3 regions of the Lysinibacillus sp. FSL L8-0126 genome follow, and region 2 is predicted to be linked to each of the others. Evidence: riboswitches for the same ligand, from Rfam matches in the RefSeq annotation. Region 2 holds a riboswitch; each other region holds the start of a gene.

The links. Region 2 has a riboswitch for lysine ahead of MHI34_RS05980 (amino acid permease). Riboswitches for the same ligand answer to the same signal wherever they lie in the genome.
Positions count from the first base shown of each region.
Region 1: it holds a riboswitch for lysine, as region 2 does, so the genes downstream of both, MHI34_RS13955 (aspartate kinase) here and MHI34_RS05980 (amino acid permease) in region 2, are expected to answer to the same signal.
Region 3: it holds a riboswitch for lysine, as region 2 does, so the genes downstream of both, MHI34_RS19075 (transporter substrate-binding domain-containing protein) here and MHI34_RS05980 (amino acid permease) in region 2, are expected to answer to the same signal.

Region 1 is NZ_CP152028.1:2,850,507-2,858,488, reverse strand. It holds gene sdhA (succinate dehydrogenase flavoprotein subunit) at 1-1,287, opposite strand, end outside; gene MHI34_RS13965 (succinate dehydrogenase cytochrome b558 subunit) at 1,354-1,962, opposite strand; gene MHI34_RS13960 (YslB family protein) at 2,235-2,669, shown strand; gene MHI34_RS13955 (aspartate kinase) at 2,765-3,991, opposite strand; lysine riboswitch at 4,105-4,283, opposite strand; gene uvrC (excinuclease ABC subunit UvrC) at 4,393-6,183, opposite strand; gene trxA (thioredoxin) at 6,308-6,619, opposite strand; gene MHI34_RS13940 (amino acid permease) at 6,741-7,982, opposite strand, start outside.
Region 2 is NZ_CP152028.1:1,238,233-1,246,214, forward strand. It holds gene MHI34_RS05955 (PepSY domain-containing protein) at 1-335, opposite strand, end outside; gene MHI34_RS05960 (PepSY domain-containing protein) at 427-1,098, opposite strand; gene MHI34_RS05965 (HAMP domain-containing sensor histidine kinase) at 1,095-2,390, opposite strand; gene MHI34_RS05970 (response regulator transcription factor) at 2,380-3,075, opposite strand; gene MHI34_RS05975 (Nramp family divalent metal transporter) at 3,284-4,549, shown strand; gene MHI34_RS05980 (amino acid permease) at 4,792-6,255, opposite strand; lysine riboswitch at 6,338-6,514, opposite strand; gene MHI34_RS05985 (MFS transporter) at 6,691-7,899, shown strand; gene MHI34_RS05990 (hypothetical protein) at 7,966-7,982, opposite strand, start outside.
Region 3 is NZ_CP152028.1:3,944,690-3,952,671, forward strand. It holds gene MHI34_RS19045 (hypothetical protein) at 82-291, opposite strand; gene MHI34_RS19050 (5-bromo-4-chloroindolyl phosphate hydrolysis family protein) at 698-1,348, shown strand; gene MHI34_RS19055 (toxic anion resistance protein) at 1,345-2,412, shown strand; gene MHI34_RS19060 (DUF6501 family protein) at 2,460-2,657, opposite strand; gene MHI34_RS19065 (amino acid ABC transporter ATP-binding protein) at 2,922-3,653, opposite strand; gene MHI34_RS19070 (amino acid ABC transporter permease) at 3,666-4,391, opposite strand; gene MHI34_RS19075 (transporter substrate-binding domain-containing protein) at 4,562-5,419, opposite strand; lysine riboswitch at 5,538-5,724, opposite strand; gene odhB (2-oxoglutarate dehydrogenase complex dihydrolipoyllysine-residue succinyltransferase) at 6,067-7,326, opposite strand; gene MHI34_RS19085 (2-oxoglutarate dehydrogenase E1 component) at 7,421-7,982, opposite strand, start outside.

The DNA of each region.
Region 1 (7,982 bases), 1.6 Mb from region 2:
GACACGAGCATCGTAAATCTCTTGTGGAAGATCTTCTGCATGCTTTTTAAGGTGTTTTACATAATCTACTGCGTTTGGTCCTGCAACCATACCACCGTAGATAGCAGATAATAATGAGTTCGCACCAAGACGGTTTGCACCATGTTGAGAGTAATCACATTCACCTGCTGCAAATAGACCAGGAATTTCAGTCATTTGGTTGTAATCAACCCATAATCCACCCATTGAATAGTGAACTGCTGGGAAAATTTTCATTGGTAATTTACGTGGATCATCCCCTACGAATTTTTCGTAGATTTCGATGATACCACCAAGTTTAACGTCCAATTCATGTGGATCTTTATGAGAAAGATCTAGGTATACCATGTTCTCGCCATTAATACCAAGTTTTTGGTTTACACAGACATCAAAAATTTCACGTGTTGCAATATCACGTGGTACTAAGTTACCATAAGCTGGGTATTTTTCTTCTAAGAAGTACCAAGGTTTACCGTCTTTATAAGTCCAAATACGACCACCTTCACCACGAGCTGATTCTGACATTAGACGGTTTTTGTCATCTCCAGGAATCGCTGTTGGGTGAATTTGAATGAATTCACCATTCGCATATGAAGCACCTTGTTGATAAACGATAGAAGCAGCAGAACCTGTGTTAATAACAGAGTTTGTTGTTTTACCGAAGATAATACCAGGGCCACCAGTCGCCATAATAACAGCGTCTGCACGGAATGATTTAATTTCTTCTGTACGCATATCTTGCGCTACGATACCACGGCAAACGCCGTCATCATCGATGATAACACCAAGGAATTCCCAGTGTTCATATTTATTTACTAAACCAGCTACTTCATGAGAACGAACTTGCTCATCTAGCGCATATAGTAATTGTTGACCAGTTGTTGCACCAGAGAAAGCTGTACGGTGCATTAAAGTACCACCAAAACGACGGAAATCTAAAAGTCCTTCTGGTGTACGGTTGAACATAACACCCATACGGTCCATTAAGTGGATAATGCCAGGTGCTGCGTCACACATACCTTTTACTGGTGGTTGGTTCGCTAAGAAGTCCCCACCATATACTGTATCATCAAAGTGAATCCATGGAGAATCCCCTTCACCTTTTGTATTTACCGCACCATTAATTCCGCCTTGCGCACAAACAGAGTGTGAGCGTTTTACAGGAACTAATGAGAATAAATCAACTTCAGTACCAACTTCAGCTGCTTTAATCGTTGCCATCAGACCGGCAAGACCACCGCCGACAACAATTATTTTGCTTTTCGCCATGATTATTTCTCACTCCTCTTAAAAAATTGCAATGATTGCTGTTACTCTATCGTAGCTTCTATTGAATTATACGAAAGCTAAAATAGCAGCCACACCAACTACACTTAGAATTACGAAAATAATGTTTGTTACGTAAGTAGCAATCTTTTGAGACTGAGGAGATTGTGTAATACCCCAGCTTACTAGGAATGCCCATAAACCGTTAGATAAGTGGAAAGTTGCTGATATAATACCAACAATGTAGAATCCAAGCATGAATGGATTAGCAACGATATTCGCCATCATGTCGTAATCAACGTGTGTGCCAAGTGCTTTTTGAATACGAGTTTGGAAAATATGCCATGCAATGAAAATCACTAGGAATACACCAGTGAAACGTTGTAAAGAGAACATCCAGTTACGATATGTGCTGAAACGTCCTGTGTTTGGTGTAGCAGTGAATGCAATGTAGACACCATAGAATGCGTGGAACATTAATGGAATATAGATGACAATCCATTCAACTAGGATAAGGAATGGAATCTTTTCCATTACTGCGGTAGCATCGTTGTAACTTTCTGCCCCGCCTGTTGCTGTAAAGTTAATGAACAGGTGCATCGTTAAAAACAGACCTACTGGAATGATACCAAGTAGAGAATGTAAGCGACGCCATAAAAACTCTCGATCTTTCGACAAGACTGTTACCCCCCTTAGTACTTAAAATAGCACAACAAAAGAAGTCATCATTTTGTAAATGATACTTCATTGACTGTGTATTTCATCATGGTACAATATTATGACATGTTTATTGTACTCTCAAGAGCTACGAGCGTCAAGGCAACTCGGAGTTTTTCATAGAGCTTATTAAAGAACTAATCTAGTACATGATGCGTTGTTTTTTCTCGAAAAATCTATCATTACTTTATTACTGTTGAATTTTAAGAAAATTCTAAGAAAGAAGGATAACAATGTTAAACACTCCATCTCCTACAATTTCATCATTTGGTTATGAGCTCATTCGCGATCATATTCTATCTTCTATCCTTGGTAAACATGAGAATGATGTCCTTTATTGGGCAGGTAAAGAGCTTGCTCGCAAGTTCCCATGCAAAAGTCAAGACGAACTTATCGCATTTTTCGCAGATGCCTGCTGGGGTACACTAGAGCTCATGAAGGAATCAAAGGATGGTCGCATTTTCCAATTGACAAATGACCCTGAAATATTGCAAATCAAACAACGAAGCTTTAGACTGGAAGCAGGATTTATAGCAGAGCAAATTCAATTAGCTAAAGGCTACCTTACAGAATGCTATGATGAAAAGCGAGAAAAGCAGCACTATGTCATGTTTACAGTCAAATGGGATGTCAAGGAACGTATTATGAATACCATCCCTACTGAATGATGAAAAGGATTGTCTCCCTATTCAATGGGATGACAATCCTTCTTTTTTCTTCCTTTAATTTCGGACTATTACAGAAAATACTGTTTCTTCTATTATTATATATAAAGTGCTTGCTCTAAATTGAATTCATCATGCAAGGCATTTGCTGCACGAATCATATCATCCTGTGGTACAACAACAGACACTTTTATTTCAGACGTACTAACCATTTTTATAGGAATATCTTCACGACGTAATCGATCAAACATGCGAGCAGCCACACCTGGATTAGAGGCCATACCTGAACCAATGATAGAAACCTTCGCCAATCCTATTTCAAAGTCAGCAAAACTAAAGCCAAGTGACAATTTACTATCTTCTAGAACACGCAATGTTTCCGCAAATTCTTCTTTTAAAATGGAAAAAGACACAGTTGGTTTTAAGCCATCAATGATTGCCTGTACAATAATATCTACATTAATGCGGTTTTCTGCAAGGATTGTAAACATATCTGCCAATGCACCATCGGCATACGCATCATACCCCACTGTCAAACGGATAATATCTGACTCAAAGGCTACACCACGGACGACTAAATTTTTCTCCATTTCCACTTCCTCCTTCAATAAAGTACCTACTGACTCTACTAAGCTAGAGCGTATAATAACGGGCATTTGAAATTTTTTTGCTAACTCCACTGCACGAGGATGAATAACATGTGATCCTAAATTAGATAACTCCAGCATTTCATCATAGGAGATTTCCTGCAGCTTTTGAGCTTTGCTGACATAGCGTGGATCTGCTGTATAAACACCGTCAACATTTGTGTACATATCAGTTCGCTCTGCTTCCAATGCTACCGCGAGTGCTATAGCTGTTGTTTCAGCTCCGCCTTTGCCAAGTGTAGTAATATTTTGTTCCTCATCAATACCCTGTTCTCCAGCAATCACTACAATTTGTCCCTGTACAAGATGTTCTTCAATACGACTGTCATCGATATAGTCGATACGTGCATGACGATACTTACAATCTGTATGTATACCTGCTTGCCATCCAGTTAAGGACACTGCCTCATAGCCCGCTTCCTGTAATGCGATGGCAAATAAAGCGCTGGATAATTGAGAGCCCGTAGACACGACTGCAGCTAATTCTCGTTTGGGCACTTCGTCCGTTAGTTGATGTACCATCGTTTGCACATCTTTCGTTGTGTGTCCCATTGCTGCAACGACCACGACTACATCGAAGCCTCTGTCCTTTTCAGCAATCGCCTTCCTTGCTGCCTCTTGGATTTGTTCAGTAGAAGCTAGTGCAGCCCCTCCAAACTTCATCACTATTTTAGCCATTTCTTGCGTTCTCCTTTCCAGTCATATATTTCACCTGCTTCTAGAAAACTAAAAGGCAGCCTCCACATAACGTGAAAGCTGCCTATAACATGTACAATGATCGTAACTTGTGCATGTGTGATAGCTCTCCGAAACTTTTAGAATCGACAATCTTACATTTCTTAAATGTAAAACCAGTACAACAAAGGAAACAACAATGCTATACTTCGGCAAGCTCCCCTTTCACACACGATCTCTGGACTTGTTCATCCTCCATTGTGTTACTCTTGAATCTTGCACCTCTATCATCACCATAAAGTGAATGTATTCAATTGGTTTAACGCTGGCGTCAACATGCTAGCCACACCAGTTCGCTATTCATCACATTGATGAACAATGTTATTTACAACCTTAGCACATGTCTATTCCTTTGACAATGACTCTTGCTGAAAATAGCTATAAATTTGGCTCGCTAAATTAGCAGGTATTCCTGCCTCCTGCAAAGCTAGCTCGCTCGCCTCTCGAATTTTCTTAACTGAACCAAAATGTTTGAGCAACTGCTGCTTGCGTTTTGGCCCCACACCTTCAATATGGTCTAACACCGATTGAATGGCATGCTTCTCATGCTGTTGGCGCAAGAAGGTAATAGCAAAGCGGTGAACTTCATCCTGAATTCGTTGTAATAAATAAAAGCCATCACTAGTACGCTTTAAGGCAATTACTTCTGGTGGATCACCAAACAATAGCTGCGACGTATTATGCTTATCATCTTTTGCTAAACCTGCAATCGGTATAACAAGTCCAAGCTCATCTTCTAGTACTTCACGGGCGACTTCCATTTGCCCCTTGCCACCATCAATTAAGACCAAATCTGGCAATGGCAAGCCTTCCTTTAAGACACGCGAATATCGCCGACGTATAACCTCTTGCATCGCACCGTAATCATCATGCTTTGCAGCCGTACGCGTTTTGTATTTACGATATTCCTTTTTCGCAGGCTTTCCATCAATGAAGACAACCATAGCCGATACAGCATCCGTGCCATGCATATGACTATTGTCAAATGCCTCAATTCGTAATGGCGTTGAAATACCTATTGCTTCACCAAGTGCCTCACAAGCACCAATTGTCCGTTCTTCCTGCCGTTCAATTAGCTGGAATTTAGCTGCCACAGCAATCTCAGCATTTTTAGTTGCTAATTCAACCAATTCCCTCTTTTGACCTCTTTTTGGTGTAAGAACTTTAAGCTCTAATAACTCCGTTAAGATGGCTGCATCAATTGCTTGTGGAATAAAAATTTCTTTCGGCTTAATATGCTCTGGTTTTTCATAAAAGCGGCCAACAAATGTTAAAAACTCTTCCTCAGCATCTTGATAAATTGGGAAAACCGAGACATCACGCTCAATCAGCTTTCCTTGGCGAACAAAGAAAACTTGCACACACATCCAGCCTTTTTCGACGGCATAGCCAAATACATCGCGGTTCGTTGTATCACTTGATACTATTTTTTGTTTCTGCATGACCGTATCAATATGTGCAATCTGATCGCGAAACTCCTTCGCTCGCTCAAATTCTAAGTTTTCAGCAGCTGCAAGCATTTTAACTTCAAGCTCTTTTTTGACTGCCTCGACACCACCATTTAGAAACTTCGTCATATCCTCAATCATCTCTTGATAAACCTGACCATTAATTTCTTTTACACAAGGTGCTAAACATTGCCCCATATGATAATACAAGCAAACTTTGGAAGGCAATTGGACACATTTGCGCAATGGATACAATCGATCCAACAGCTTTTTCGTTTCACTTGCCGCATAAGCATTGGGGTAAGGACCAAAATATTTAGCCTTATCCTTTTTTACCTTACGTGTCGTAATAAGACGTGGATGTTTTTCATTCGTAATTTTTAAATATGGATATGTCTTATCATCTGTTAGCATGACATTGTATTTTGGATCATGTAATTTAATGAGATTCAGCTCTAAAATAAGTGCTTCAATATTAGATGATGTCACGATATACTCAAAATCTTCTATTTCACCGACAAGCCTTTGTGTTTTGCCTTCATGTGTTCCCGTAAAATAAGAACGTACACGGTTTTTCAGTATTTTCGCTTTGCCCACATAAATGATTGTCCCTTGACGATCCTTCATCAAATAGCAGCCAGGCTGATCCGGTAAAATATCTAGTTTACGCTTGATTAAATCGTTCATTACCTACCTGCCCCCCCTACGTAAAAATCCCTCTCAATTGAATATGATAGATATTACCTTTATTATATAACGAAAAAAAGCCGAACACATCTATTGATGGTCCGGCTTTTGTGAACTTCATTAATTACGCATGTTTTGCGATAAATGCTTCTAAAGCTTCTTTCGGTTGGAAGCCTACAGTTTTGTCAACTAATTCTCCATCTTTAAATAATAGTAAAGACGGAATTGACATAATTTGATACTGAGCTGCAGTACCTTGGTTATTGTCTACATCAACTTTTACAATTTTAGCTGCACTTCCTGCAGCGTCCATTTCTTCAAGAACTGGCCCAATCATTTTACAAGGTCCGCACCAAGCAGCCCAAAAGTCTACAAGTACTAACCCTTCTTTAATATCGTCCTGGAACGTAGCATCTGTTGCATGTACAATTGCCATTTGAAATCCTCCTTAAACTTACTATGATTGTAGTATAGCATGGATAAATTCACTTGAGCGAACAATCTGCCTGCAATGTATTTTTTATGAAAAACTGTGTCGAAAAAAACTATAAAGACCATTAATTGGCTTGATAACGACCTTTCCATACATAGGTGAATGTTATAAAAAGATAAATGCCTAACGTAATGCTTGTCACGATAATAGATGTTGTAAAAATAATCCCAATTAAAATCGCACTTAAGGCAATAATGGCAATCCATGTTGTATACGGGAACCATTTTACTTCATAGGCACTTGTATGTTCTGCTTGTTTTTTACGGGATTTCAAATGGGCAATCGCAATAATTAACCAAATAAATAACACGGTATAGCCAAGTGATCCCATTAGAAAATCAAAAGTCTTGCTGCCAACATATAAAGATAGAATAACTCCTAAATACATCGCTAATGTACACATTAAAATAGCATATACTGGCACTTTTCTTTTAGATAAGTGGGCAAATATTTTAGGAACCCGTCCGTCTACAGCTTGTGTATATAGTACACGGGATGAGCCATAAAGCCCTGAATTCATGGAAGAAATAATGGCAAGTATAACAACAGCATTCATAATGTGATCTGCGCCTGGAATGCCAATCATTTTGAACACCATTACAAAGGGACTTTCAGGAACTCCGTTTACTTCATTCCATGGAATCAAGCTTACGATAATAAAGAAAGGCAGTAAATAGAATGTAACAATACGTACTAATGTACTACGAACCGCTTTTGGCACTACTTTTTCAGGATTTTTCGTTTCTGCTAATGTAATCCCAATGATTTCTGTACCACCATAAGAATAAATAACAACTAACATAGCAGCAATTAATCCCATAGATCCGTTAGGGAAAAAACCACCGTGCTCGGTTAAGTTAGAAAAACCAACGGCTGTATGGTTTCCAAACGTAGCAAGTAATAAAATAAGTCCTGCTATAATAAAGACAATAATAACGGTAATTTTGATCAATGCTAGCCAGTATTCCGTTTCCGCAAATATTTTCACCGATAATAAATTAATGGCTGTCACTAACACAGAAACAGACAAGGCAAGTATCCAAATTGGATATTCTGGCAACCAATATTGAATAAAAATAGCGGCGACGACAGATTCTGCTGCAATATTTAAAACCCACATTTTCCAATAGATCCAATCAAGGAAATAAGCAGGGTATTTTCCCAACACTGATTGAACTAAATCTCTGAACGTTCTTGCGTCTTTATTTCGAACAGCCATTTCTGCTAGACCTTGCATGACAAATAATAAAATAATGCCCCCTATTAAATAGGCAATCAGCACTGAAGGTCCTGCCATATCAATGGC
Region 2 (7,982 bases):
GTTGGCGTGCTAACAGAAATGTAATTATCCCAATCATCGTCATCTCGACGCTCTTTTTTCTGCTTCAGTAATTTTCCCGTATAAGCATCAAATTTTAAATCATATTCCGCTGTCTCGGTATGCACCTCTACTTCGTAAATAGAGCGGAATTGATTTTGATCAAATTCGATATCCGCAACAGTCCCATCAACTATTGCTAATGCTTTCTTCTCAATCTGCTGTATTGTTAATACCTTATTTTCTTGCGCATTTCCTGATAATAAAGTTGTCGAGCCAATTGCTGCTCCAACCCCAAGAGTAACTACCAATGCTGGAATCATAATTATTTTTTTCATATTCATCTCTCCTTTGTTTTATCTATTCTTAGCTTAGCAAGCGAAGATGATAGAACTATAAGAGGAACATTAGAATTTCATGAGAAGTGATTTATTGTTCGTCATCCCATGTAACAGACAGAACCTTTCCTGAAACGGCATGAATTTGAAAAGTGGCTTCGTCATCCTGTGTTTCAATTTCAACTAAATAGTAACCACCCTCTGAGGTTTCTTCAAAATCGACTGAATCCACCTCTCCCTTCAATTGCTCCAGTGCTATTTGAACGGCTTGCTGCTCAGTAATAATAGGCCCTTCTACAGATTGTTCTTGTGGCTCCACCATTTTCTCCGATAATACTTCACCGGAATAGCCATCAAGTGTGATATCTTTTTGCTTGCTATCTTTTTCAACTCGCACTGTATAAATGGAATCTGTTAACATAACACTTTCTACATCTCCATATTCCTGTTTAACCATCTGCCTGATTTGCTTTTCTGTTAACAGTAATTTACTTTGTCCTTCTTTTATTTTTAAATCAGTCACCTGTTGTGTCGTAGCATCGAGCACAGCTCCATACTTGATATGATCTCGCGTAAAGAGCATTTCATAGGTTTTTCCTTGTTTCTTCACCTGAGTAACATGACCTTTATAGATTGTTTCAACATGGCGAATGGCCTCCGCTTCGCTAAGAGGCTCGACTTGAAAATAACGCGTTTGAATAAACCAAAACGTTCCGCTACCGAGAAGGACAATCACAACAATTATCAACAGCCACTTTCTCATTGTTGTCCCTCCTTTGGTATACATAAGGTAAAGCTTGACCCTTCTCCAATTGTACTTTTTACATCCATCATTATCCCCAATTGTTCTGCAAGCCCATGCGCTATGGCAAGTCCTAGCCCAGAACCACCTGTCTTACGGTTACGATCTCCTGTTACACGATAAAATCGCTCAAACAAATGTGGAATATGCTCCGCTGGAATACCAATACCAAAATCTTGGATGGTAATGCATACATGATTAGCTGTTTCTGTTGCGAGAATATGCACTTCCTCCTCACTATATTTCCTAGCGTTATCCAGCAAAATAAAGAGTAGTTGCTTTAATATTTTTTCATCACTATAAACAAAACTTGGCTTCTTCACATCAACTATAAATGCTCGATGATACGCATGCTGCATTTGGGAAGCCACTTTATTCAAGAACGGCGCGAGCTCTAGCTGTTCAAAATGAATGTCCAGATGCTCATTATTTTTAGCTAGTTCTAGCAATTGCAGCACCATTTCATGCATGCGTGATGATTCATTGGCAATAGCTAGTAATGATTCCTGTGCAACTTCCCGATTGTCAAAACCTCTTCTGAGCAGTAATTTTGCATAGCTTTCAATAACCGTAATGGGTGTCTTCAATTCATGGGAAGCATTCGATACAAATTCTTCTTGCTTTCGATAATGCTGTTCAAGCTTTTCCATCATCATATTAAAAGTACGGTTAATGTTTGTTAACTCATCCCCACCTTTTACTGGTATATCCATTTTTTCATATTTTCCTGTCGATGCACTTTTTCGCATAGTCTCATTTAAACGTTCTAGCGGTAATAAAATAAGTCGCCCAAGTACTAGGCTTGCTAAGAAAATAGGAATCGTTGCAATAACAGATACAATAATCAATATAACCTTTAGCAAACTTAATGTCCGTTCTACTTCTTCCATGGATTGCTGTAATGTGATATCCACAACCGTTCCGTCTATCCAAATAGCAGGCATTGTATAGGTAATGGAAGGGCCTTCTGGCATGTCAAGGGTAGCCTGAACCTTTGTTTTTAAACGCTCTCCATCATAAATGTAGACGGCACCATCTGTCGGCATATAGGCTCTTAATACTTGCTGTAGGTTAGTTTGAGCATTTAACTGACTGAATGTGGAGCTTAAATCATTGGCACGTGTTTGAAGCTGATGATATTCCGTATCATAGGCAGATTTCTCATACAATAAATAAATTCCACTGTTTGTGGCCACTAATATTACTAGCATCAGCAATGTTGTAAGTAGATGAATTTTTGTTTTAAGTCTCATCACGATGTTCCTTCAACACATAGCCAACTCCACGAACTGTTTGGATAATAGGCGTTGCATTAGCAGCTTCAAGCTTTTGTCGTACATAGCGAATATAGACATCCACAACATTTGTATCCCCATAATAGTCATAGCCCCATACAGCCTCTAGTAGCTGTTCCCTAGTCAGTACTTGTTTAGGATGCTTTAGTAAATAGAACAATAAATCATATTCACGAGGTGTCAGTTGAATATCTTTATTAAAATATACGACCTCTCTTGTTTGCTCGTTTATCGATAAGTGTCCAAATGCAAGGGCAACTTGTTTTGGACTAGCCTTTTGTGAAAATCGTAAAGCATTGCGAATACGCGCCAGCAATTCTTCAATTTCAAACGGCTTTGTCACATAATCATTGGCTCCTAAATCCAATCCTTTTACTTTATCCTCCACCTCACTTTTGGCAGTAAGCATAATAACAGGTGTCTGGGATTCCGTTGCACGAATCCGCTTTAGCACATCAATGCCACTCATCTCAGGCAGCATGACATCAAGTAGGATCAAATCCCATGGCTGTTCACGGTAACGAAGCAAACCATCTGTCCCTGTATGAGCCATTTCCGCCTCAAAGCCTTCAAATTGAAGCTCAAGCTGTAGCACTCTCGCAATATTTTCTTCATCTTCTATAATTAAAATTCGATTGGTCATGTCGAATCCGTCCTTCATCTTTTCTTTTCATCGTAAACGATGCTGGTGGTGAAAGTCTAATTAGAAAATGATGAGAATGGCACATACTTATAGAAACTTAAAGCAAACCACTTCACTTTTTTGATTCCTAGCGTTAGAATACTAATATCTTATTTTCCTATAGGAAACTTTATTTCGTTAATGATACTTTTTGAAACGAGGGAACAATATGGTTTACAAACGAGTCACAAAATCGTCTGCCGAGGCGGTTTTAGATGGAGATATAAAAGGTTGGCGACGCTTTTTACCATTTTTAGGACCTGCATTTATTGCAGCCGTCGCCTATATCGATCCTGGTAATTTTGCTACAAATATTACAGCAGGCTCTCAATATGGCTACCTGCTACTTTGGGTTATAGCCTTTTCTAATTTAATGGCCGTGTTAATTCAATCCTTATCTGCCAAGCTTGGAATTGCGACAGGTAAAAACTTGCCTGAAGTAGCACGCGAGCATTTTTCTAAAAAAACATCCATCTTTTTATGGATACAGGCTGAATTGGTCATCATTGCTACAGATCTCGCTGAATTTATTGGTGCAGCATTAGGGCTTTACTTGCTCTTCAATATCCCTATGCTGCCCGCAGCATTAATTACGGCAGTTGGTTCATTTGCTATTTTAGAACTTCAAAGAAGAGGATTTAGAGCCTTTGAAGCCGGTATTTCGGGCATGGTGTTAATTGTTGTCTTAGCATTTGCCTTCCAAACATTTTTAGCACAGCCAGAATGGGGCGATGTAGCGATTGGCATGTTCACGCCACAGTTTGAAGGTGTAGATTCACTATTATTAGCAACAGGTATTTTAGGAGCAACTGTCATGCCTCATGCTATTTACTTACATTCATCGTTAACGCAAAATCGTATTGTTGGTCGGAATGAAAATGAAAAAAAACGTATTTTCCGTTTTGAATTTATCGATATTATCATCGCTATGATTATTGCCGGAGCGATTAATATGAGCATGCTGATCATTGCTGCAGCAGTCTTCCACACACAAGGCGTGGTTGTAGAAGATTTAGATGTTGCCTACAATGGCTTAAAAGATGCGCTCGGCCCCATGGCTGCTATTTCATTTGGTCTTGGTTTACTTATTGCCGGGCTAGCTAGCTCCTCTGTCGGGACGTTAGCAGGTGATGTAGTCATGCAAGGATTCATTCAAAGAAAAATACCACTTTATTTACGTAGAGCGATTACTATGGTGCCGCCTCTAGTCATTATTGCTTCAGGCGTGAATGCAACCTATGCGCTCGTTCTAAGTCAGGTTGTTTTATCTTTCGGTATTGCATTTGCTCTTGTCCCTCTTGTTATGTTTACAAGCAAACGAAACATCATGGGCAGTTTAGTCAATCACCGTATTACAACGTTTTTAGGTTGGTTTGTTGTTATTATCGTTGTGACATTGAATATTTACTTACTGTGGGAAACAATATTTGGATAATAAAAATCAGGTACTCGAGATGAACTGCCCCGTAAAAGTTTGATTTCTAACTATTACGGGGCAGTTCAAGAATGGGTACCTGTTTTTTATTTGATTAGACATCGACTTTCGAATGGCTAGTTAGTAAATACTAATATTACTCTATATATGATATTATTTTTTGATATTTTTAACGACGATTAAGACATAAAAAGCTGTCCCATAAACCAATCATTCATTAGTTTACAGAACAGCCCTACTATTTAATCTTCCACTTTTAAATCACATTCTTGAAGTGAAAGCATTTTTGTTTTGTGCTTGATTTTGTAGCCAAACCATAACAGTAAAAATAGTGGGATTCCAACATAAGAAACTAATATCCCATACCAATCAATTTGGTCTCCCGTAAAGGCCGTGTAATTTTGCCCAATGACCACAATCATACAAACAGTAAAGGCAAATAGTGGTCCAAACGGGTACAATTTTGCTCTATAAGGTAATAGCTTTGGATCTAGGCCCTGTGCCTCAAATGCACGACGGAAGCGATAATGACTAAAGGCAATGCCGAGCCATGCAATAAAACCAGACATACCAGAGGCGTTTAACAGCCAAATATAAACAACGCCATCACCAAAGAAAGACGCTAAAAAAGCTAAGCAACCTACAGCTAATGTTGCCATCAATGCATAAATTGGTATTCCTCGACGACTTAGCTTTGTGAAGAACTTAGGCGCATGTCCATCCACTGCTAATTGCCATAGCATACGTGATGATGCATAAAGCCCTGAATTTCCAGCTGACAGCATAGCCGTTAAAATAATGGCATTCATTAACGAAGCTGCAAAGGCAATACCTAAGCGGTCAAACACTAATGTAAACGGTGATACTGCGATATCTTCTGATAATAAGCGTTCATCTGTAAATGGAATCAACATTCCGATTGCACCAATTGCTAAAATATAAAACAAAAGAATACGCCAGAATACGGATTTAACAGCCTTTGGAATATTTTTTCCTGGATCGTCTGTTTCACCTGCTGTAATCCCAAGTAACTCTGTTCCTTGGAATGAAAATCCGGCTGCTAGGAAAATTCCAAATGTAGCTAGGAAGCCACCGTGAAATGGTCCATCACTAATAAAGAAATTAGTAAAGCCTACAGGTGCCTGTCCACCTAAAATACCAAAAATCATTAATAAACTGATAATAATAAAAACAATGACTGTCACTACTTTAATCATCGCAAACCAATATTCACTTTCTCCATAGCTCTTTACAGAAAGTAAATTAAATGACAGTACAACAGCAATAAATAATACTGTCCAAAGGGCTGATGAACTATCAGGGAACCAATATTTCATAATTAAGGATACTGCCGCAATTTCTGCTGCAATAGTGATTGCCCAGTTATACCAATAGTTCCAGCCTAATGCAAAGCCTAGTGCTGGATCTACAAATTTTGTTGCATACGTACTAAATGAACCGGATGATGGCATATAGGCAGCCATTTCCCCTAAGCTTGTCATTAAAAAGTACACCATAATACCGATTAGGGCGTAGGCAAGCAATGCACCACCAGGTCCAGCTTGTGCAATGGCACCACCACTGGCTAAAAATAGTCCCGTACCAATTGTACCGCCTAAAGAAATCATTGTGATATGACGGCTTTTCAATTCTTTTTTCAGCTTTGGCGCTTTATGTCCGAGCTGATTTACTTTTATTTCACTCACGATATAGCTTCCTTCCTATTTACGAGGCAAAAAAATGCCATCACATATACACTGTGATGGCTAAGTTAATCCTCAGTTTTTCCTAAATGATAGCTCAACACGTTGTGCAAACGTGACAGTTCTGTTCCTTTCGGAGACAGCCCCAGCATGAGGTTTTCAAGTCCCCTCACACTTCGGCAATATTCCCTTTCAGCTAATCTCATCAATGCTTGTCATTTCCATTAGCATACTTATAAATATCGCGACCTCTACCTCAATACAAACATGAGGCATATAATTATTAAATTTATGATGCTTATTATATTAGCATAAGACCTTTGACATTTCAATATAACAATAAATGTTCTGTATTTTGTGAATCTTCTACTATTTTTATTAGTTTGTTAAAGTGTTATAGTAGTTCAATTAGAGCGGTTACGAACAGGGGGATTTATTTTGACTACAAATGATCATTCCGCTAGTTTTCCGAGTAAAAAAATTAGCTGGAGGGGAACAACCTTACTTTTAGTGTTCGGAGTTATCTTTATAGCCTCTACATTAAGAATGCCACTAACTGTTGTTGGCCCTATTATATCATTTATCCGTGACGATCTTGGTATTTCTAATGTACTTGCAGGCTTTCTAACAACGATTCCATTGCTCGCTTTTGCTACCATCTCACCATTTGCGCCCGTTGTAGCACGCAAACTAGGGCTTGAGCTAACACTATTTTTATCCACTATTTTATTAGCCTTGGGGATTGTTCTACGTTCCCTTGGTACAACGGGGTTACTTGTATTTGGTACTGTACTCATCGGCATAGCGATATCATTTGGAAATGTGCTGATTCCAGGATTATTAAAATTAAAATTTCCATACCATGTTGGTTTATTAATGGCATTTTTCACTATGTCGATGAACTTAACGGCTGGGCTTGGCGCAGGTATTAGCTATCCTATAGCCAATTCATCATTTGGCTGGCAAGGAGCGCTGTCCATTGCACTTGTACTAGTGGTCGTAACGATTTTAATTTGGATACCTCAATTGAAATCAAATAAACCTGAGCCAGCCACTACCTCTAAAATGACGAGTACACCCTTATGGAAGTCACCTGTTACTTGGGCTGTCACAGGTGCAATGGGATTACAGTCTTTATTATTTTATACGACTGCTGCTTGGATTCCCGAAATCTACATCGCCCAGGGATTGGCTCCTGACAAAGCTGGTTGGATGTTTTCTATCATGCAATTTTCACAAGTACCAATGGCATTGGCTGTGCCTATCATTGCAAGTAAAATGGCTTCTCAAAGACCTCTTGTAGTGATGTTTACATTCTTCTATTTAATAGGCTTTACTGGAGTTGTCATGGAGTGGACAAGTCTTGGGGTACTGTGGATGATTCTTTTAGGTTTAGCAGGAGGTTCTTCATTTGCCTTAGCGATGATGTTCTTTACACTTCGTACACGCACGGCATTTGAGGCAGCAGATTTATCAGGCTTTGCACAATCATTAGGTTATTTATTTGCCGCCATTGGCCCTATTCTTTTTGGCTACTTACATGATTTATTTGGTGGCTGGAATATTGCTGGTTGGCTCTTTGTAGCTGTGGCGACCATTCTTTTCTTTTGCTCAATGAGAGCTTCTAAAGACGAATATGTCCATTAAAATAAAGCAGATGGGATAACTGCTCATATTTCCCATCTGCTTTACTTCTATATAAGTATAGACGTTTTATTTGTCCAATTGCT
Region 3 (7,982 bases), 2.0 Mb from region 2:
ACTTCTATTAAATTAATACTACACCGCATTATTGTAAGAACTATAAAAGGCAACAAAAAGCCACGTTCAGACTTCTGACGATTATTTAATTTTTATTTTTTGAATCGTCGCAACATAGATAGATGCTTCATTGATTTTCACATATTGATTTTTGGATTCCTTCAAATATCCCTCTTTGCATAAATACGCTTTTAGCTTTGATTTTTTCTCAAAGATCTTTTCTATCACCTTTTGCTCCCATACTTGTTCATCTATATTTTTAGTAATCGACATCATATAAATTTTTGTCATGCTCTTTCCCCCTTTAACTATTTTACGAATTTATTTGGGTAAAGTTTCAATTTAAAAAAGACGTGCCCTTGAGCTAAGACCTATCATTTTGTTCCCATTCATAATGTTTTTGGGGTTGGGTCATCCTATTTATGAATGGATGCTACTGTTTTAGTTAACGCTTGAATGGTTATTAGTACTGATATGGGGAAATGACCGTTGAATCGCTCATGCCAATGCCACAATCGTTCATTAGGAGGACAAAATCGACGCATTTGGAGAAACAATTCACTTATTCTATGTATTATCATTGAGAAAGTTAACAAATAGCAGTAAAATTTATGTAAGGGATCATTTTCAATGAAACTTTATGTCGATTATTTCGTATAAGAAGATAGACATATTGAAAAGCAAGGAGGATGAAACAATGCTTAGTGTCGGACAGTTTTTTTCTAGACATTCTGCCAGCTTTCTTATTTCGCTTACGACCGTTTCTATCGCAGCAATTGCGGCAAATCCTGGATTCTTCCTTGGTGGTTTACTGTTTGCGGGTTCCTACGCGACGAGTATAGCGTTGCTGAAACATAGACAAAAAAAGAAAGTCATGCAAATAGCAGGTATTACAAAAGAAGAATTCAAGCATATTGAAACACAATTATCAGCAGCTAATAAGCATATTCAAACATTAAGTCAAAACTATTTACGCGTACGTTCTGTATCTGCGTTTAAACAATTACTTGAAATGACGCGTATTTCTAAAAATATCGTCAAAATTGTGAAGACAGACCCACGAAAATTTTATAATGTAGAGCCCTTTTTCTATGCACACTTACCTTCTGCTGTGGAATTAACGGATAAGTATACAATGCTTTCGAAGCAGCCTGTGAAGGATAAAGAAATTCAATTAACATTATCAAAAACACGTGAAACGCTAACTGATTTAAATGATACGATTCAAATTGATTTAAAGGACGCGCTTGCTAATGATATTGATACCCTACAAATGGAGATTGAATTCGCAAATCGTTCTAATCTTAGACGTAGAGAACAATTGGATTGGCGAGGGGACGATAAATGACAGCAAATGAACACGCATTTCAACTGAATACCATACCAGGGCTTTCTCCACTAGTCCAATCCTATTTAGAAACAACTCCACAAAATGAGGCGATGGCGACTTATGAAACGCTATCGCCTCTTGCACAAAGTCGTGCCTTACTTTATGCTAGTCAAATTGATTTGACAGATTTTGAATCATTGCTGTCCCTTGGGCAAGATTCACAGCGAGCCCTGTCTCAATTTGCTGATCGCATGCTTGCGCAAGTAAAGCAAAAGGACGTCTCAAAAATCGGTCAAATGCTTGATTCCTTAATGCACACGTTAGATCGAATAGACCCGACGGCTTTAGAACCAAAGAAACAAACCTTTTTCAAAAAAATCTTTGGAAAAACAGAGCCGACTGTGAAGCAAACATTAACAGAATTTGAGCGTATTAGTATTCAGGTGGAACGTATTGGCGTTCAGCTGGAGCGTGCACAGCTTCAGTTGATCAAGGATGTCGAAAACTTAGAAGCGCTTTATGCTCATAATCGTGGATTTTTTGAGGAGCTGGCTACTGCCATTGCAGCAGGTCAAATGAAAAAACAGCAAGCCATTGAGGTTGAGTTACCCACACAAATAACGAGTGTTCAAGCAACGAAACAACCGCTTGCTATTCAGCAGCTCAATGACTTTGCCGCACAAATTGAAAGGTTGGATCAACGTATTTATGATTTACAAGTATCACAGCAAGTAGCGCTGCAAACGGCTCCTCAAATACGCATGATTCAACAGGCGAATCAAATGTTAGCGGAAAAAATTGAATTTTCGATTGTCACTTTGATTCCTCTTTGGAAAAATCAGCTGGCGATGATGCTTTCTATGCATATGGATCATCACTATGCACAGCTAGAAGAACGATTAGCTCAGGCACATGATCGCTTCTCTAGTCCATCGTTTGAACAACAGGTTTCGAAATTTAAAGAAACGCAGCGAGAACTGCAAACCGCGATTAAAGATGTGTTTGCCCTGCATACAGCAACTGAACAAGAAAAACAACAGCTACAAGATGTGGCAGGTGCCAGAGGCTATCAGCGCGATTAACAAAAAAGGGGTGGCTCAGCATATAATCTGAACCACCCTGTTTTATGTTATTCAAAATAATCTTTATAGTAGCCACCGACATTACCTGTATTATCGATGATAAAAATGAACTCTTCTGTTTCATTTTTTACTTCATATTCTTTCCCTACTGTTAATACATTGGACACTAAGTATTTTGATGCATTTGTATGTTTGCAAGTTATCGTTCGTAGTGTTGGCGCATCTTTCCATTTTAAATGTAACATATTCTCTCTACCTCTCTTTACTAGCCGAAGCTAATGTCTATTGCTTATTTTATAATATTTTTGGGCTTTTGTGGAGAAAAAAGAAAGACTATAGCTATTCTATCCAAAAAAAATGACTATTTGAGGTGTTATGATGAGTTTTGGTGGTGTACCGCAATGGTTTTTTATTATTGCTGTAGCATTTGCAATCTGCTTTGTTCTTTATGCAGAATGGAATTCTAGAAAATAAGTGAGTCCAATAAATCGGACTCACTTTTTCTATGCTTATTTTAATGTCCGCTTTAAAAATTCTTTTGTCCGTTCATGCTGAGGGTTTACTAATACTTGTGATGGCGGGCCTTCCTCGACAATGATGCCTTTATCCATAAAGACGACACGATCTGCCACCTCTTTGGCAAACTCCATCTCATGTGTCACGATTAACATTGTATTCCCCTCAGTGGCTAACTGTCGCATCACCTTTAATACCTCACCGACCATTTCTGGGTCTAATGCCGAAGTCGGTTCATCAAATAGCATGACATCTGGATTCATTGACAATGCTCGAGCGATAGCCACACGCTGCTTTTGCCCCCCTGAAAGCTGACGAGGCTTGGCGTTCACATATTGATCCATACCAACGATATTCAAATATTTAAGCGCCGTTTCTTCTGCTTCTTTCTTTGATCGCTTCAATACTTTGATTTGGCCCACTGTGCAATTGTTTAACACATTGTGATTGTTAAATAAATTGAATTGCTGGAATACCATTCCTAGATGTGTACGATATTCTTGAATATTGTGCTTATCATCTAAAATGTCTTCCCCTTTATAAATAATTTGACCACCACTTGGCGTTTCTAATAAATTGATGCAACGAAGTAATGTCGATTTACCAGAACCAGAAGAGCCAATTAAACAAACGACTTCGCCTTTTTCTACTTGGAAATTTACATCTTTTAACACTTGGTTACGTCCAAATGATTTACTTAAATGTTCAATCTTAATCACTGCCATTTGTGCGTCCCCCTATACAGCTTCTTTTTGTTCTTTTTGATAGGCATCAGGTCCATCTAGACGTTTTTCAACATAGAGAAGGATGCGAGATGCGGTAAATGTCATGATAAAATAAAGAATACATGCAACAAAGAATGATTCAAAATAACGGAAGTTGTTACCTGAAATTGATTTTGTTTGGAAGAATAATTCCGTTACCCCAATGACATTTAATACGGCTGTATCCTTAATATTCATAATTAATTGGTTACCTGTCGCCGGCAAGACATTGCGTGCTACTTGTGGTAAAACAACATGCAGCATGATTTGGAAGTGATTCATACCAATTGCCGACGCTGCCTCGTATTGACCATTATCAATCGAGACAATACCACCTCGAACAATTTCTGCCATATAGGCCCCTGTGTTAAGGGAAACGACTAAAATACCTGCTGTAATAAAATGCATATCGATACCAAATGCGATATCTAGTCCGTAGTAGACTACCATAGCCTGTACAATCATTGGTGTACCACGGAAAAATTCAACATAGCATGTCAGGATAAAATTAATAAGCTTTAAGCTATAAAATTTTAAACCTTTTTTACGAACTGGAATCGTATGCATAATTCCAATGAAAAATCCGATGAATGCACCAATAATTGTACTAATAATCGAAATCAGTAACGTATAATACGCACCTCGTAAAAACATTTGCCAGTTGTTTTCAATAATTGAAAGTATCCATTCAAGACTCATGATGTTCCTCCTAACAATGTCATGTTGCTTGCTTATTTCCTTCGTGTCCTAGCTATTTCTACTATTCTATGATTTGTTACGCTAGGACATTATCATTATGTAGAGAGGTTCTCATTTTGATAATGATGAAATGATCATGCACGGACCAGCAACTAGCCCGTGCCTTGTCATTATTGTGCTGCTGGTTGTTGAGAAATCGCTTCTTCCATAATCGCTTGACGATCGTCTTCCGAAATACCTTTTAGGATTTCGTTGATTTTTTCACGGTTTGCATCGTCTTTACGTAAGCCTACAGCAATCGAAGTATTGGAAAGATCCGTATCAAAGCCTTCTTCAAATGCGACATATGTGAACTTATCGTTGGCAGCAGCAGCGGAAATACCTTCTGGACGTTCTGCTACATAGCCATCAATTTTGCCAGCCTCTAAAGCGACACGCATTGCGGGGAAGCTTTCCATTGCTGTTTGTTTTTCTACACCGTTAATTTGATCAATAACGTTGTAGTTCGATGTATTTAATTGTGAAGTAATTTTAGCACCAGAGAAATCTTGAATCGATTTTGCATTTTCATACTTGCTACCTTTCTTAATAACCATAACGAAATCAGAAGTATAGTAGTTTTCTGTAAAATCAATCGTTTTCTTACGCTCTTCAGTTGGTGACATACCCGCGATAATCGCATCAATTTTGTTAGATTGTAGCGCTGGTACTAATCCGTCCCATTCCATTTTGACAATGACTAGCTCTTTGCCTAAGCCTTCAGCAATTTTTTTTGCCATTTGGACATCGTAGCCGCCTGCATACTCTGCATTATCAGCAATTTTCACTGCACCATTAGCATCACCTTGCTGTGTCCAGTTAAATGGTGGATAGCCAGCCTCCATTCCGATTCGGAATTCACCGCCACTTGCTTCCTTGTCAGCACCAGCATCACCTGAACCGCCATCCTTTTTGTCGCTAGTGCCACATGCAGCTAGCACAATTGCTGTCATGATAGAGATCATTACTAACAACCATTTTCTTTTCATAAAAAACTCTCCTTTTCTGTAAAAAAATAAGACAACTGTAATAAAAAAGACCTAAGTATATTGAACTTAGGTCTTACCTTGTATGACAGTTGCCCAAATCCTCACTATAATTTCCATTTTCCGAGATAGCACAACCTAGTAAATCTGGAAATCCATTTACTAGGACAGTCCTGCACTTATTCACTGCAGACCCAGCATAAAAGTACGAGCTCCTTTTATACTTCGGCGATATTTCCTTCTTCATTGCGTCTTCGCTTGCTTGAACTCAACAATGAACTAATAAATACCGCGCCTCTACCTCACTGGTAAACGTTAGTGAGGTTTGTTTATTTAATTGATATTTAGATACTACTATAAAACTAGTACACTCGTCAAGACAGTTTTAACATTTTTCTGACTAATGACAATATTAGGATATTGTTCGTTCTCTATTCATTTTAAATCGTTAAGCTTCTATCGATATTTCTGAAAATTAAAACAAATTTTTATTATAGAGTATGTGCTCTATGTGAGAAAAGTTGTGTTTATGTCTTTTTTGCTCCTCTAAACGATATAACATTAGTACTCTTTCAAACATAGAATCGATCAAAATCTTTCGTCATGCATAAAAAAACCCTGCTGAACATTGTTCGCAGGGTTGAATGGCATTATGAATTTAATAGTAAATCTTCAGGATTTTCGATTAATTCTTTAACTGTTTTTAAGAATCCTACAGAATCTTTTCCATCGATGATACGGTGATCGTAAGAAAGTGCTACATACATCATTGGACGGATTTGAACTTCACCATTTACTGCAACTGGACGGTTAACAATTGAGTGCATACCTAAAATACCAGCTTGCGTACCATTCATGATTGGAGTTGACATTAATGAACCGAATACACCACCATTTGTGATTGTGAATGATCCACCAGCCATGTCATTTAAGCCTAATTTTTTATCACGAGCTTTTGTCGCTAAGTTAGCGATATCTTTTTCGATTTCTGCAAAGTTTTTGCTGTTTGCATCGCGTACAACTGGTACAACTAAACCTTCTTCAGTTGATACAGCAATACCGATATCAAAGAAGTTATTTAAATGAATTTCATCGCCAGAGATTTGAGCGTTTACGTATGGGTATTTTTTTAGTGCCGCAACAACAGCTTTTGTGAAGAATGACATGAAACCAAGTTTGATGTCGTTTGCTTTTACAAACTCTTCTTGTTTACGTTTACGAAGTGCCATGATATTTGTCATGTCAATTTCGTTAAATGTTGTTAACATTGCTGTTGATTGTTTCACTTCTAATAAACGTTTAGCAATTGTTTGGCGACGACGGCTCATTTTTTCAACTGTTACACGGTCAGAATTAGCTGCTGGTGTAAATACTACTGGGCCACCTGAAGTTGCTACTGATGTAGGTGCTGCTACTGGTGCTACAGCTGGAGCTGTACCATGAGCTGCTACATCTTGTACACGTACACGTCCTTGTGGATCTACTGGAGATACTGCTGCAAGGTTGATACCTTTTTCACGAGCAAGACGACGTGCTGCTGGAGAGGCGATTACTCGCTCACCAGAAGTTTCTTCTACAACTGGAGCCGCTGCTACTGGTGCAGATGCTGCTTGTGGCGCTGCTGGAGCCGGAGCTGCTTCAGCTGGAGCCGCTGCAGGTGCAGGTGCTGCGCCTTCGCCTGCTTCTACTACTGCGATAACTTGACCAACTAGTACAGTATCGCCTTCTTCAGCTAAAATTTGTGTTAATACACCTGCTTCTTCAGAAATGATTTCAGCGTTTACTTTATCTGTTTCAAGTTCAACGATGAATTCACCTTTTTCAACGCGATCGCCCACTTTTTTTACCCACTGTGCGATACTACCTTCTGTAATCGATTCTGCTAATTCAGGGACTTTAATTTCAGCCACTTTCATTTCCTCCTTTGATTAACGTGCATGACGCACATAAAAGGGCTACTGCTTGAGGGCAAGTAGCCCGGTTTTTTCAAAAATTTATATGTGATTATTTAACCTTCACTGGCTCAGCAACTGCCGCTTCAATTAATGCTGCTTGTGCTGCTTTATGAGAATCTGCATCCCCTTCAGAAGTTGAGCTCATTGCAGGACGACCTACATAGCGAAGTTTTTTACCTTCTGAAAGTTCATATAATGTTTCTAATGCATAATTCCATGAGCCTTGGTTTTTAGGTTCTTCTTGTACCCAAACAATTTCTTTCACATTTGGATACTTAGCAATAATACCAGCAACTTGCTCTTTTGGGAATGGGTAAAGTTGTTCTACACGAATAATGTGTAAATGATCGAAGCCTTCTCCGTCTTTTACGCGATCCGCTAAGTCGATCATCACTTTACCAGTTCCTAAAACGATACGCTCTACAGCTTCTGGTTTAGCGCCTAAACCTGGTTGTTCAATCACTTCTTGGAATGAACCATTTGCTAATTGTTCAGCATTCGCCGCAGCTAATGGGTGACGTAATAGTGATTTTGGTGATACGACTACAAGTGGACGTACCCCTTCTGTACCTAATAACGCTGCTTGACGGCGTAATAAATGATAGTAGTTA